2 regions of the Providencia stuartii genome follow, and region 2 is predicted to be linked to the other one. Evidence: predicted binding sites of a transcription regulator. Region 2 holds the regulator's gene; the other holds the start of a gene.
The links. Region 2 encodes Fur, which represses iron uptake genes when iron is present. Its sites were predicted from a motif close to ATAATAATGAGAACNACTATCAA; they were not measured.
Positions count from the first base shown of each region.

Region 1: a site for Fur is predicted at 1,892-1,914, ahead of P2E05_RS00825 (TonB-dependent receptor domain-containing protein). Genes of this name have one in related genera too.

Region 1 covers NZ_CP119546.1:188,933-196,757, forward strand. The annotation lists gene P2E05_RS00825 (TonB-dependent receptor domain-containing protein) at 1-1,869, opposite strand, end outside; gene P2E05_RS00830 (MFS transporter) at 2,255-3,433, shown strand; gene hdeA (acid-activated periplasmic chaperone HdeA) at 3,553-3,858, opposite strand; gene P2E05_RS00840 (ROK family protein) at 4,340-5,050, shown strand; gene gnd (phosphogluconate dehydrogenase (NAD(+)-dependent, decarboxylating)) at 5,047-6,099, shown strand; gene zwf (glucose-6-phosphate dehydrogenase) at 6,096-7,538, shown strand; gene P2E05_RS00855 (glycoside hydrolase family 15 protein) at 7,535-7,825, shown strand, end outside.
Region 2 covers NZ_CP119546.1:3,136,955-3,144,779, forward strand. The annotation lists gene P2E05_RS13960 (HlyD family type I secretion periplasmic adaptor subunit) at 1-1,138, shown strand, start outside; gene P2E05_RS13965 (type I secretion system permease/ATPase) at 1,142-3,250, shown strand; gene ybfE (LexA regulated protein) at 3,421-3,714, shown strand; gene fldA (flavodoxin FldA) at 3,860-4,387, shown strand; gene fur (ferric iron uptake transcriptional regulator) at 4,556-5,005, shown strand; gene P2E05_RS13985 (beta-N-acetylhexosaminidase) at 5,555-7,825, opposite strand, start outside.

The sequences.
Region 1 (7,825 bases), 1.4 Mb from region 2:
ACGGTAGCGCGGTGCCGTATAGCCATTACGCTGTGCCGCCCAGATTTGCTTACCTTCATAATGTGCACGAGTGTATAGATTCAAGTCTTCACTATATTGCCAATCGAGTTTGGCATTAGCGGTGTGTTTTGGTGTCTTATCCAATGGATAGCCTTTCAAAGATATGCCATTGCTTAGCTTTTCATCATCACTTTTACGCTCTGAATCAACATAAGTGTAGTTTAAGCTAAGTTTCCAATCTTCTGCTAGAGGAATACCTGTCGCGACTTCGACACCTTTGATATTGGCTTTACCTACGTTGTCATAAGTGTAGAGTTTTAGACCTGTAATTGGATCCGGTTCACCTGTGTAGTAACTGGTGAGTTTATTTTTAAAATCAGTATTAAAGAGCGTAAGGCTCGCATTGAAACCTGACTCGTGGTCATAGGCAATGCTGATCTCTTCACTCAGGCTTTTTTCTGGTTTCAGGTCTTTATTACCATAAATAATCCCTTCCCCTTTTTCGGTTGATGTTCCATAGTTTGGGCTCACTTCACGTAGTGTTGGGGCACGGAAGGCTTGTGATACGCCACCTTTAATGGTGATTTCGTCAGTGAGATAATAGATAGCATAACCACGAGGATTCCAGTGGTTACCATAAAATTCATGATGGTCTAATCGTAACCCGCCAGTCAGGATAAGGTTTTCTGTTGCCGTAAACTCATCTTCAATAAAGAAGGCATACTGGTCAGCACTGAGCGTCGTATCTTCCGTTGTTTTTTTTCCTGTTGCCGAAGTGTCTTTTAATTTAGCATGTTGGAATTGTCCACCGACAGTCATGATATTATCAGGAAGGAAAGCGACCACTTTTCCATCGACAACAGTATTGGTGATTTCAGGCACACGAGCTTCATAGACAAAATGGTAATCACCCGCGCTATCTTTGACTTCTGACTTGGTATGGCGTTTAGTTTGTTCTTGGTAAACACTTAATTCGGTGTTAACGAGATCCCAATCCCCTTTATAGGTTAAAGCAAAGTGATTTCGGTTATTGTGGAGCTCTGTTTTAGTATTTTTCTGTTTTGACTCACCACGCATTGTATATTCGGCAAGTGATTTACCCGGTGTCGAGTCACGTTCTTGGGTGGTTCTACCCGCCTCAAGCAAAAAGGTTTGGTTATCCAGAGGAGTAAACGTTAGTTTGGCGGTGAGACTACGATTATCACGTTTGTTATGGCCGTCGGTAATCTTGTCTTCTTGACGATAGTCACCACCTCCGTACAGCTGTAAGCCTAATTTATCGTTGACCAGCGGCCCTGATAGGTAAAAATTGCCATCAGTCGAATCGCCGCTTTCGCTGTTTTCTTGCAAAATACCACCAATGGCGACATTACCATGCCACTCATTAGTGACTTTTTTGGTAATGATATTGATAACGCCACCCATTGCATCTGAGCCATATAGAGAGGACATCGGACCTCGAATCACTTCAATACGTTCAATCGCTTCCACTGGTGGCATAAAACCGGCTTCAAAACCACCACTACCATTTGGGCGTGATTCACGGCTATTTTGGCGGCGTCCATCTACCAGTATTAAAGTATATTCGCCGGGTAAACCACGAATATTGATATCTTGCTTATTGGCACTACCGACAATACTGACACCTTCCACATCTTTAACTGCATCAGCTAAGTCGCGTACCGGTTTGTTCTGAAGTTGTTCTTTTGAGATAACCGTAATACTTGCAGGGGCATCGCGTAACTGTTGTGAGTAACCAGATGCAGAAACAATCATTTTATCTGAGTCTTCTTGAGCGAGCGCATTAAAAGATGAGATGGCGGCAATAACCGCGGCTGCTAGACGTGTGTAGTGGCAGTGAATAGACATAAAATCCCCTAGTAAAATACAAATGCAAATGAGAGTAATAATCATAAACTATACAGATGTTACCACTGAAATAGACAAGAAATAAATATGAGATTGGCGGATTCTATAAAATTAAAAGTTTATTAACAGGTATGAAGTAAAATGATAAATAAAGAGTAACCTCAGTGTTATTGAGTATTTACACAATGGTGAATAGGTTAATGATAATAGAATTAAAAGAGTGATTTTATTTATAAATAAAAATAATAAATTTCAATTGGTTATTTATAAGGATCTCAAATTAACGCTAACGTAAAATACCAAAATAAACTCAATTGACATTATTAATTTGCTCACTTAATGTCAGAGATAAACATGATGTTGTGAATATGGATAACCTTTAATGATGTCGACGTCCGCGCCAAATTCGCCAATACCACTGCTTCGAATTTCTATCTCCATGTTTTTTTCTTATATGACCATCGGTTTGCCTTTAACGGTTATTCCGCTTTTCGTTCATCAAGAACTCGGATTTAACGATGTCTGGGTAGGGGTTGTGGTCGGTGTGCAGTTTTTAGCAACGGTGTTGACAAGAGGCTATGCAGGGCGCCTAGCCGATCAAAAAGGTGCGAAAAGAACGACTCTCCAAGGTATGAGTGCCTGTGGCATATCGGGGGTATTTTGCCTGCTAGCCATATTGTTGCCAGTTTCGTCAATCTACCAACTACTCTTACTCATTATTGGACGTTTGGTGCTAGGTCTAGGTGAAAGTCAGCTTTTAACAGGTAACTTAACTTGGGGAATGAGGCTTGCAGGTGCAGAAAATGCTGGAAAAGTCATGTCTTGGAACGGAATGGCTATTTATGGTTCATTAGCGGTTGGCGCGCCATTAGGGCTTATCATTTATCAGCAATATGGATTCATGGCAGTGGGGGGGATAGTCATGCTGTTACCTTGTATCTCTTGGCTAATTAATGGGTCTGTTCGTTCTGTTACGCCTTTACAGGGGAACTTACTTCCTTTCTGGTCTGTCATTCGTAAGATCTGGAAAATGGGAATGATATTAGCGCTAAAAGGCATTGGTTTTGCGGCGATTGGTACATTTATTTCGCTTTATTTTGTGTCAGAGCAGTGGGGCAACGCCGGCCTTGCGATGAGTGCATTTGGCTGTGCTTTTGTGTTGGTGCGCGTATTTTGGGGAGGATTACCGGATAGAGTCAATGGTTATCGCATTGCGCTAATTTCGTTATTAATTGAGTTTATTGGTCTGATAACATTGTGGTTAGCTCCCGTATACGGCATCGCGTTATTCGGTGCGGCATTAACAGGTGCTGGCTGCTCCTTGATTTATCCCGCGGTGGGCACGGAAGTGGTTAAAGCTGTTGCACCACAAATGCGAGGTACCGCATTAGGGGGGTATTCTGCATTCCAAGATATTGCTTACGGTGTGACTGGACCACTTGCAGGAATGGTAGTCGCTACGTTGGGTTATAGAGGTATCTATTTAATTGCGGCAATGGGCGTTTTGATTGCCTTAATGATGACGTTATCAGCGTTACGCCATATTCATCGGATAAGAGAGTGAATTTTGGCTGATGAGGAAACATGATGAAATAGGAAAAACCAAATCACATCCATCATAAAAGGGTGTGATATGGTGAATGTATTGCGTAGCCAAAAGGCTACGCAACCAACAAGGAAGACTTATTTTTTAGCGTTTTTAACTTGCTCAACAAAATTAGCCTTAGTCTCTTTTTTACAAGCCTCAATCACGAGAGGTGTTAGGGTTTGAATACCATCAACATCTAGCACGGCATCTTCGACTTTATCTTTTTTCGTTAATAACTCACCAAAGCCGACAGCGGTTGGATAAAAGTTATCATCGATCGCTAAAAACTCTTCACATGTCCATTCGTTTAGGGGCTTAGTATCGTTTTTCTTCTCTTCAGCCATGGCGGAAAGGCTCGTTAATGAAGCAGCAATAATACCGACAATAAAATATTTTTTCATAATTTCACCTTAATAATTAACGATCATTGAATGAGTTTTTCATAAAAGGTTCTAATCTGGATATAAATGCTTATCTCCATTTCCTAATCATCATAGATGATGAAAAATAAAAAACAAAGAGCGCAAAATGACGGTATTTATATGATTATTTAAATTCTATCAATAGTGATTTATTATTTGAAAATAAGACTAAAAGTAGTCATTTAATGATAATTAAATAAAAAGATAATTAAGTTTTATTTAATTAAAAGCGTTTTTACTTTTATTAAAACTATTTATAGGTATACTTTTTTTATCGACAAAAAATAAAATGTAATCTTGTTATCGATTATTGACGGGGACGTATTTCGGCACCGTCATTTCAACACCAGAAGGAAGACAGTTGTTCGCCTAGATCGGCTTGCGGTTATCGATTTAGGTTCGGGAGTTTCCTGTAATACAACATCCATTGCCTATGTTGGCAAAGCGGAGAAACCTTTCTATGTCTTTAACGAGTAAAACATCTTGTGTCATTACAATTTCGGATGTTCCCACAACCAAACGAATTTTAGTTATTGATGTTGGTGGTACACATGTCAAACTGTATACCGCCCCTAACACCCCTGCTATCGAATTTGTTTCTGGTCACACTATGACGCCAGAGCAATTTATTCATGATGTCAACCAATGCATTGATACGCGTTTATTTGATGGCGTCAGCATTGGCTTTCCATCCCCTATCTCTGGTAATCGTATTCTCAAAGAACCCGTTAATTTAGGACGTGGTTGGGTTGATTTTAATTTAGTGAATGCATTCCCGTGCCCTATTCGTCTGATTAACGATGCTGCAATGCAAGCTGTTGGTAGCTATGAAGGTGGCAGCATGTTGTTTTTAGGATTAGGTACTGGGTTAGGCAGTGCATTAGTGGCTAATCAGCAGCTACAGCCAATGGAAATTGCCCATTTACCCTATCGAGAACATGACTACGAATATTATGTGAGCGAACACTATCGTGAATCGGTTGGGGATGAGACATGGCGGCAGAGTGTGCTAACGATAGTGGATTTATTTTATCAAGCCTTTATGCCGGATTACATTGTGATCGGTGGGGGTAATGTGCATCAGTTTGCTGAACTACCTGAGCATGTACGGCGTGGCGATAACGACAAAGCTTTTCTTGGTGGAATCAGAATTTGGGGGAATAACCTATGAGTCAATCATCTGTAAATCAACTGCAATTAGGTTTTATTGGGCTTGGCAGAATGGGGGCCGCGATGGTGCGTCGCATCCAACAAGCCGGTATTTCGTGTGTTGTTTATGATCAAAATGCAGCGATTCGTCAGCAATTACCCGACAGCGTTGTTTTTAACCACTCACTTGAGGAATTGGTGAAAAACATGCAGGCACCCCGACATATTTGGCTTATGTTGCCCGCAGCGGTTGTCGATACGGTCATTGCTCAGTTAAAACCGTTACTCGAAAAAGGTGACACACTGATTGACGGTGGAAACTCCCATTTTACTGAAGATATTCGTCGTGCTAATGCATTGAAAGCCGACGGCATTCACTATATGGATGTTGGTGTCAGTGGCGGTGTATGGGGAGAAGAACGTGGTTATTGCCAGATGATTGGTGGGCCGAAAGCGCATTATGAATATTTAGAACCGGTTTTTCGTGCATTAGCGCCTGGCGTCGATGCCGCACCACGTACTGAAGGTCACCAAGGCGAACCGTCACCAGCAGAACAAGGCTACCTACATTGTGGCCCGAGTGGTGCCGGTCACTTTGTTAAGATGGTGCACAATGGTATTGAATATGGTTTGATGGCGGCTTATGCGGAAGGACTGAATATCCTTAAGCATGCAGATCAAGGGCTTAATCCTGTTGCTGCGGATGCGGAAACTGCGCCACTGGAACACCCTGAATATTATCAATATCAATTACCTGTTGGCGAGATCAGTGAATTATGGCGCCGCGGTAGTGTGGTTGGATCTTGGCTACTTGATCTGATCGCACAAGAGATGCACCAATCCCCTGACTTGGAGAATTATGCAGGACGAGTTTCTGATTCGGGAGAAGGCCGCTGGACATCAACCGCAGCTATCGATTTAGGGGTTCCTGCTCCAGTCCTGACAAGCACTCTGTATTCACGTTTTGCTTCTCGTGATAATGATTTATTTGCAGATCGCGTTCAGTCGGCAATGCGTCATGCTTTTGGAGGACATAAAGAAAAAGCAGCAGAGCAGGGGGGAGATCAATGAGTCGTCTTTCATTGGTAATATTGGGAGCAAGTGGTGATCTGACCAAACGTTTATTAATGCCGTCATTATTTCGCTTGCATAGATTAGGCCTGATCCCTGAACTCAATATTATTGGTTACTCAATTGATAAATGGGATCGCGAAGCTTTTTTACAGCATATTCATAACGCTCTGGCTGAATTTATTGCCGATTTTAATGAAGCAGAATGGACATCATTCAGTGAGCACTTAGATTTTGTCAGTGGTTCACTTGAAGCATCGGCTTTGCAAGCGCTAGAAAGCAAATTGACACCATCGGCGCTGTTTTATCTTGCATTGCCTCCTACCTTATTTGGGCAAGCAGCACAGGCGATAGGTGAGGCAGGATTATCCAAAGAGAGTCCCGATAACTGGCGTCGTATCTTAATTGAAAAACCCTTTGGCACAGATCTCGAATCAGCAAAAGCATTGCGTGAACAAGTTCATGCTTATTGGGATGAATCACAGGTCTATCGCATAGACCATTTCTTGGGAAAAGAAGCGACACAAAACTTAATGATCTTCCGCTTTGCAAATCGTGTCCTTGCCCCTGTTTGGAATGCAGAACATATTGAGCAGGTACAAATTACCTATGCCGAAACCCTTGGTGTAGAGAACCGTGCGGTTTATTACGATCATTCAGGGGCAATGCGTGACATGCTGCAAAACCATCTTATGCAGCTACTGACCCTGACTGCAATCGAACCGTTAGGCCGCTGGGATGGTGAAATTCTACGTGACCATAAGGTTGAAGTACTCAAGTCCGTTAGGCCTACGGATGATATGGAGGCGAACGATTGGGCGGTTCGAGGACAATATTGTGCTGGGCAAGTGAACGGTGAAACGGCAACAGACTACTGCAATGAACCGGGTATACCTGTCGACACTAATACTGAAACTTTTGCCGCATTACGAATTGAAATTGATAACTGGCGCTGGAAAGGGGTGCCTTTTTATTTGCGTAGCGGTAAACGCCTTGCGAATAATTACGCTGAAATTGCGGTGCAATTTAAAGCGCCAGCAGGCGCATTACCGGAAAATGTTCAGGTTGATAATAATTGGCTGGTGTTCAGATTAGCTCCGACGATGGGGATGGATATGCATATGACGGCGAAATTACCGGGTATGCATCTAAATACACATGGCATTACCCTCAGTGCACCCTATACACAGCCTGGACAATATGAGGTGTCCGCCTATGAGCAGCTTTTAATTGATGCGCTCCATGGTGAACGCGCGCATTTCTTGCGTTTTGATGAGGTTGAGTGGGCGTGGCGGATTATCGATCCTGCATTAAAAGCATGGCAGAAAGGTATGCCTGATTTGTATAAAGCGGGAACTCAAGGGCCGGATACGCAATCACGAATTATGCGTACAGGGCATCAATGGCGTTCACTCTTTGAACAGGAGAGTCGCGAATGATAGCACAGCAAGCACCGGGGGCACCCGGTAGCACCGCAACTTGGACGAGTAGTGCAAAAGATATGGTAGGCACTGCGATAGGACAAGGGCGTGTATGGTTTACTGTCGGGTATGGGATTTTAAATGAAGTCTACTGGCCTTCTTGTAGTACTCCGCAAATTCGAGATTTAGGGTTTATTATTGCTGGGGATGATTTTTGGTCAGAAGTTAAGCGAGTTCATCAATATAGCTTAACCACGCCATCATCTGCTTTACCTATTCCGAAAATCGTACATCAACATGAACGT
Region 2 (7,825 bases):
TTCAGGTCATACGCAATTTATTCAAGCTTTTGAGTTGAGTCGTTTACAACATATTTATGTGACTAATGGCCAAACAGTTAAACAAGGCGACCCTTTATTAAGAGTCAATGTGTTAGGGGTAAGCCAAGATATCCTCACTCTCAACTATCAAATTAGTTTTCAAAAAATTGAAAAATTAGTACATCATGCATTGTTAGAAGAAACTCATCCCAAATTCGCTCATGAATTTAGTCAATTATTAGCCCCTGAGCAGCAGCGCGTTTTAAAAAGCTATCAAAATTTAAAAAATGAGTATGACGCATTAATTAAAGAAACCGAAAATGAAATGGCTCTTAATCGTACCCATTATTCCGCAAGAACGCATGAGTTAAAAGATGTGAATGCACTATTAAATAATATCCAAAAACGTCTTGATGCACACCGGACGTTAAGCAAGAAACACCTGATTAGCCAAAAGGAATTTTTAGAACACGAAAAAGAACTGTTAATGGCTAAAAAAGAAAAAACCGCAAAACTGTCAGAACTAACCATTCTCAATAACCAATATGATTCATTACAAGAAAAACGTCATCGGTTACAAACACAAAAAAGACAAGAATGGTATGAAAAATATCGACAAGCAGAGTTTAAACAGGATTCTGCTGAGCAAGAATTACTAAAACATCAAGAAAGAGAACAGTTAAAGATCGTTCGTTCACCAGTGGATGGTACCGTACAACAATTGGCTACCTATACACTTGGCGCGGTACTACAACCTACTCAGCAACTGATGGTAATAGTCCCCAACAAAGATGTTCAGCTGGCCGAGGTAAAAATTCTCAATAAAGATATTGGCTTTATTCGAGAAGGCCAAAATGTAACGGTTAAAATCGATGCCTTTCCCTACACTCGCTATGGCACGATTGAAGGAGAAGTCGTTTCTATCTCTAGAGATAGCACTCAAGATGAACAATTAGGCTTAGTCTTTTTAGGACAAATTGCGTTAAAGAAGAAAAATTTATTTGTTGAAGGCGAGAAAATTGAATTAACACCGGGTCTCTCTGTAACGACAGAAATAAAAACCGAAAAACGGCGTATTATCGATTATTTGTTAAGCCCAATCCAAGAATATACGACCACTGCCATGAGGGAAAAATAATCCATGAACGGAATTGAAAATAACTCAGGTCTAGAGGCTCTGGTATGGATTGCAAATTATTACCAAAAAAATGTCACAAAAGATCAGTTGATGCATGCAATTGGTATGCATGCGCTTTCCCCCACAGATTGGGAGCTAAGAGAATGTGCACATATTATAGGCTATGAAACTGAAATCACCCTATTAGATACCTCCAATATCCATGATGTGCCATTACCAGCCCTTATTTATTTAAATGGATTTTGGAGAATTCTGTCCAAAGATAAATCGAATGAATTAATTTTAATTGATCCAATTAATAATGAATTCATTCACTGGCATGAACGTCATTCAACTTATCCTGAAAGCCTAACACTCTTACTTATAAAAGAACAATTTGAAACAGAGAAAAAAACAACGTTTGGTATTAGTTGGTTTATCCCTTCAATACTTAGACAACGGTCGCAATTAAAAAATGTCTTTATTTTGGCAGCAATTGTGCAAATTTTTGCTTTAATTAGCCCGTTGTTTTTTCAAAATGTTATCGATAAAGTTTTAGTCGGACGCAGCTTAAATAGCTTACAGGTGTTGGCCATAGGAATTGTAGGTTTAGCATTCGCTGAACCTATTTATAGTTTTTTGCGTAATAAAATTTTTAGTTATACCAGTACACAGATTAGCGCTGAGTTATCAGGTAAGTTATATCGCCATTTAATGGCGTTACCTCTCGACTATTTTAAACAGCGCCCAACAGGAAAAATTATTGCTCGTATAAGAGAAATGACACGCATTCGCCAGTTTTTAACGGGGTCAACATTAATGTTATTTATCGACCTAGTATTTGTCATTCTCTTTATGGCTGTTTTATTTTCTTACAGTGTTGTCATGTCATGGATCTTAATGGGGTCTTTAGCACTCTTTTGTATTCTATGGATGATACTCGGCCCAATCATTCGTCTACACACTGAAAAATCCTATCAAGCAGATGAAAATAGTCTCACTTTCTTGACTGAGGCAATGACTGGCATTGAAACCATAAAAACCACCGCGACCGAAAAATACGTCTATCGCCGCTGGCAAAAACGGCTCAGTAAACAGCTTATTCAAGGTTTCAAAGTGACTTTACGGAGTATAGTGGCAACACAATTAATGACGCTCGTCAGTAAAATCACCACCGCTTTGTTACTTTGGATCGGAGTAAAAGAAGTGATGAGTGGTGGAATGACTGCGGGTGAATTAGTCGCTTACAATATGTTAAGTGCTCATGTCACTCAACCAGTACTGCGCTTAGCTCAAATTTGGCAAGATTTTCAACATACCATCATATCGCTTCGTCGTGTAGGGGACATCCTTGATGAGCCGATTGAAAATGAAAGAAAAGGGATTACCAGTAGTGCTTCTATACAAGGCAATATTGATTTCCATAATATTCGCTTTCGTTATCACCCAGAAACACCTGAGGTGCTATGTAACCTAACGTTAACCATTAAAGCGGGCGAGTTTATTGGTATTACAGGACCATCGGGGTCTGGAAAAAGTACCTTAACCAAACTGCTACAACGGTTATATATTCCGCAACAGGGACAAGTTATCGTTGACGGTATGGACCTAGCTGTCAGTGATACCATCGCGTTGCGACGTCGCATGAGTGTAGTACTACAAGAAAGCCAGCTATTTGTCGGTACTATTGAGGAAAACATTCGTTTGAGTCACCCCCAAGCGAGCCATGAAGAGGTGATTGAAGCTGCCACTCTCGCCGGTGCCTATGATTTTATCATGTCACTACCCGATAATTTTAATTATCCTGTGTCTGAACGCGGGCTTAATCTATCAGGGGGACAACGTCAACGTATCGCACTCGCTAGAGCACTGTTAACAAAACCCGATATTCTGATCCTTGATGAAGCCACATCGGCGTTAGATTATGACTCAGAGGCCGCAATCATGAAGAATATGCCACTTATTACTAAAGGAAGGACAGTCATCAGTATCGCACATCGCTTAAACACGATTCAGTATGCCGATAGGATTTGTGTTATTCGCAATGGCGAAATTGCCGAAATCGATACCCACCCAAATTTACTACAGAAAAATGGCGTTTATGCCCATCTGTGGCGGCAGCAGACCCAGTAAATTGTGCTTAATTAGCACCAATAGAATCTAGATTGGTGCTTTTTCAAGCAAATCATTCTTTTTTTTACTATCAATAACTTTCGCTCCATATACGCTATGGTACAAGGGAGTCAGCTAGGGTATCATTGCGCGCTGGATTATTGGTACACGCCCTTTAGCATTAAAAAAATATGGCAAAAGAACAAACTGATCGCACTACCCTTGATTTGTTCGCTGAGGAACGCAGGCCTGGGCGACCTAAAACAAGTCCGCTATCGCGGGATGAACAATTAAGAATTAACAAACGAAACCAACTTAAGCGTGATAAGGTCAAAGGACTACGCCGCGTCGAATTAAAACTCAATGAAGATGCAGTGGCCATATTGAATCAATTGGCTGATGAAAAAAACATGAGCCGTAGTGAGCTAATAGAAGAAATGTTGATGTCACAACTAGCACTGGTCTACGAGCCTTCTGGTGAATGATTTCCTCTTCTAAATCACACAAATTCGACAGATTTATTCACGCTTTTTCGCCAAAATAGGGCCAAAATTCTCGTTATTTTAGTTCAAATTTAGCCCTATCTGGCTTGAACAAACCAGATTGGAAAAACAAGAGGTTATTCACTTTATGGCAGTCATAGGCATTTTCTTCGGTAGTGACACTGGTAATACAGAAAATATTGCCAAGATGATCCAAAAGAGATTAGGCAGTGAGAACGCGGAAGTTCATGATATTGCTAAATGCAGCAAAGAAGATATTGAAGCATTCGATATTCTACTTCTCGGTATCCCAACTTGGTATTACGGCGAAGCTCAATGTGATTGGGATGACTTTTTCCCAACCCTCGAAGAAATTGATTTTGATGGCAAACTTGTCGCGCTATTTGGCTGTGGTGACCAAGAAGACTACGCAGAATACTTCTGTGATGCAATGGGGACCATTCGCGATATTATTGAACCACGTGGCGCTGTCATTGTCGGTCATTGGCCTACAGATGGCTACCATTTTGAAGTGTCTAAAGGTATGGCAGATGATAATCACTTTATCGGCCTTGCTATTGATGAAGACCGCCAGCCTGAGCTGACTGAAGAACGCGTTGATGCATGGGTACAACAAATTTCAGAAGAGATGTCTCTAGCCGAAATTTTGGGCTAAGCTGACGATAGAAATAAAATGAAACTATTATAATAATGAGACAGAGCATGGTTTCTATTTTTTATTTCCATGCCTATAATTGTAAATCAGTTTCGATGACAACTGAGCTTATGTTAAAAATGTCTCATTATTGTTAAATTTATGATTTAAGATACAGGACAAACCCGCATGACAGACAACAACAAAGCATTGAAGAATGCTGGACTCAAAGTCACTCTTCCAAGATTAAAGATATTGGAAGTACTTCAGGAGCCTGAGTGCCATCACGTCAGTGCGGAAGATCTCTATAAAAAACTCATTGATATGGGCGAAGAGATCGGTCTGGCTACGGTATACCGCGTATTGAACCAATTTGATGATGCTGGCATTGTCACACGTCATAACTTTGAAGGCGGTAAATCCGTTTTTGAACTGACTCAACAGCACCACCACGATCATCTGATTTGTTTAGATTGTGGTAAAGTTATCGAATTCTCTGATAAATCCATTGAAGAACGTCAGACCAATATTGCTGCACGCCATGGTATTAAACTCTCTAACCACAGCTTGTACCTATATGGTCACTGTGCTGATGGCGATTGCCGCGAAAATGCGGATGCTCACGAAGCAAAAGAGTAATTTAATGGTTGAAAAACCATTAACATAATTCATAAAAAGGAACGTATTTAGCTCCTTATATATACTGATAAACCTCATGAATCACATGGGGTTTTCTTTTGTTTATCGCTAAATACTGACGCATGTCTTGCGTCAGCTTGCCTTATTTATCAAGAAAAACATCCTGAGTCATCATCTCTCCCATCCTTCTATTTTCCAATCATCGATCTCATGACAAAACAGACGTTAATCAAACAGTCGCATCATTATATTGTATCTATAAACTCAGCTAACTATAAATAGCTAACAGTTTACGATGAACCTGATGCTGCGATTGTCAGGGAAAGGTGTATTAGAAAAGATAAAGCACCTAAGTGCCAATGACGAGATTACTGAGTCTCCTCAAAATACATGTCGTCTGGATATAGAAAAAAGCGGTGTCTATTGAAGCTGAAAGCGTTAATTTCTTGGCAATCATCATCTATTAAACATACACGAGTACTGTAATAGGCGGTTAAACCTAGCATTTAAAAAGGTGGTACGCTCTGGCACCACCCTCATAGTCTCTCGTTATTTTTGCACCACCGTTTCTACACGACTTGTTCTTGTTCCAGCTGGGTTTTTGGCTCGTACTTTTACATTACCCTTAACCTTTGGAGGCTTTTGTGCTGAATACGTTTGCCAATGGTCGCTATCTGCTAAAGCATATTCAATCACTAAACCTGGATAACTGATATTGGCGAGTAAAAGGCCATTTTCAATTTTCGCACCAGGCACAGGGATACGATAAGCCACCCCTGCTCTATCTAGACGGGGTAACTCTTTCATACCAACGAGACTCGCAAAACGGCTCCAATCATCTGCCAGTTTTTGCTGTGAAACATAATTGGTTTTACCGCCGATATATTCACGACCTATTTGGTACTGATTTTCCCATTGCGCTTTATGCCATGCCCTTTCAGCTAAAGGCAGGATGCGAGGAAATAGCATGTATTCCGCCTTATCATCCGTCCTTACAGCTTCGCTCCATAGTTGTCCAGAAAGACCATAGACACCTGGCCATGGCTTATCACTTTTCGCACTAAATGAGTTACCATCCCTATCAACGGAAGTTTCCGCATTTTGTGGTAAATTATCAGGCGCAAAAGAAAAGATTTTTTGTTCGTCACTCGCTCGGGTCGCCCAGTAATAGCCACTTTCATTTGGATTGACTTCATAAGGCATATCTAAATACACATAGTCAGGGTTCGAAATGACCACTTGATAACCTTTATTAGCCCAATCATTCGCCGAATCGAATCCTCCCCAATACAGTGTATCCCAGAAGTTAACCCTGACATTATCCGTTGCAAAATCGTTTGCACTAGAAGCATCTTTCAAACCATCCTGCCAAGCTTGCATTGTTGTCACCCCTTTTTGCTGTAAACTTTCACTCACTTGTTTAGCAAAATGGCTGGAGAGATGATCAAAGTCACTCACATCACCTCGCTTGATCAATGCCTGACACGCTTCCGATTTCGCCCATGGCTTATCTTCTATTTGTTTATCGATTATGCCTTTGCCCGGTTCGATATTGCCTGCTTTATCTTGGAAACCCGCACCTAAACGAATATTTTTCGCTTCATCACCACCAAAGTGCCATGTTTTTAATGGAACCCCCGCCTCCTTGTGCATTTGCATAACCTCACTGACCACTTTATTAACAAAGTTTTTAGAGGAATCTAAACAAGGATTTAAATAACTGCGTTTATCGTAGAATTGGACAGAGGTTGTTACTGATGTATCCGATGGATCAACTAAGCGGTATTCACTCGCGGCAGCCTCATTGCCAGCCGCTTTTAATTTGTTATAACGAGCTTCCATTGAAACAACGGCGGCACGGGCATGTGCAGGCATATCTATTTCAGGGATGACCTCAATATTACGATCTTTGGCATAGCGTAAAATGTCAATATAGTCATCACGGGTAAAATAGCCGCTTCCCATATTATTATTCTCTGCCCCCGATCCTAACTGCGGTAATAAACACGTTTGTTCATCCAAATCATGACAGCGTTGGCTTCCCACCTCTGTAAGCTCAGGTAACCCCGGAATTTCAATTCGCCATCCTTCATCATCGGTTAAGTGAAAGTGGAATTTATTTAATTTATAACGAGACATTTGGTCAATTAAACGTTTAACCATCTGTTTACTATGGAAGTTTCTTCCTACATCTAAAAATACTCCTCGATAATCCATACGAGGTTTATCTTTCACAATCATTGTCGCCACACTAGGCTTATCGGCTTCTGTTACGGCAGAAAGCAGTGATTGCATACCATAGAATAAGCCGACATGGTCATAACCAATAATTTCAGCCTGTTGTGGTGTGATCACTAACTCATATGCACCACTGACTTGATTCTCTGGCGCGAACTGTCTAGGTGCGATCTTCCCGAGTATAGGGAATCCCTGAACATTCTGTTTTAATTTGACCTGTTGTAAATGCTCATTAATGACAGCTAATTCTCCCTGAGTCAGGCCATCAAGTTGTAATTTAACACCGTTGGAAAGATCCGCATTCCCTTCTTGTATCTTAATATCGAGTGGCGTCGGTAAGATTTGTCCTCGTAACTGTTGCTCAGATAATGTTTGCAAAGAAAGATTTTTTTGGTAACGATTTTCGGGGGTCATTAAGACATTATTATCGGCTCCCGTTCTTTTCCAGTTTTTCATTTCAAATGGTGCAACGAACATGGTTGAGTCTTGAGTATCTGTGCTTTTCAAATTACGAGGCCGAGCATCACCCGAGGTCGCATACCAACGAGGCATAAAGTCAGAATAGCTCACTTGCCAATATTC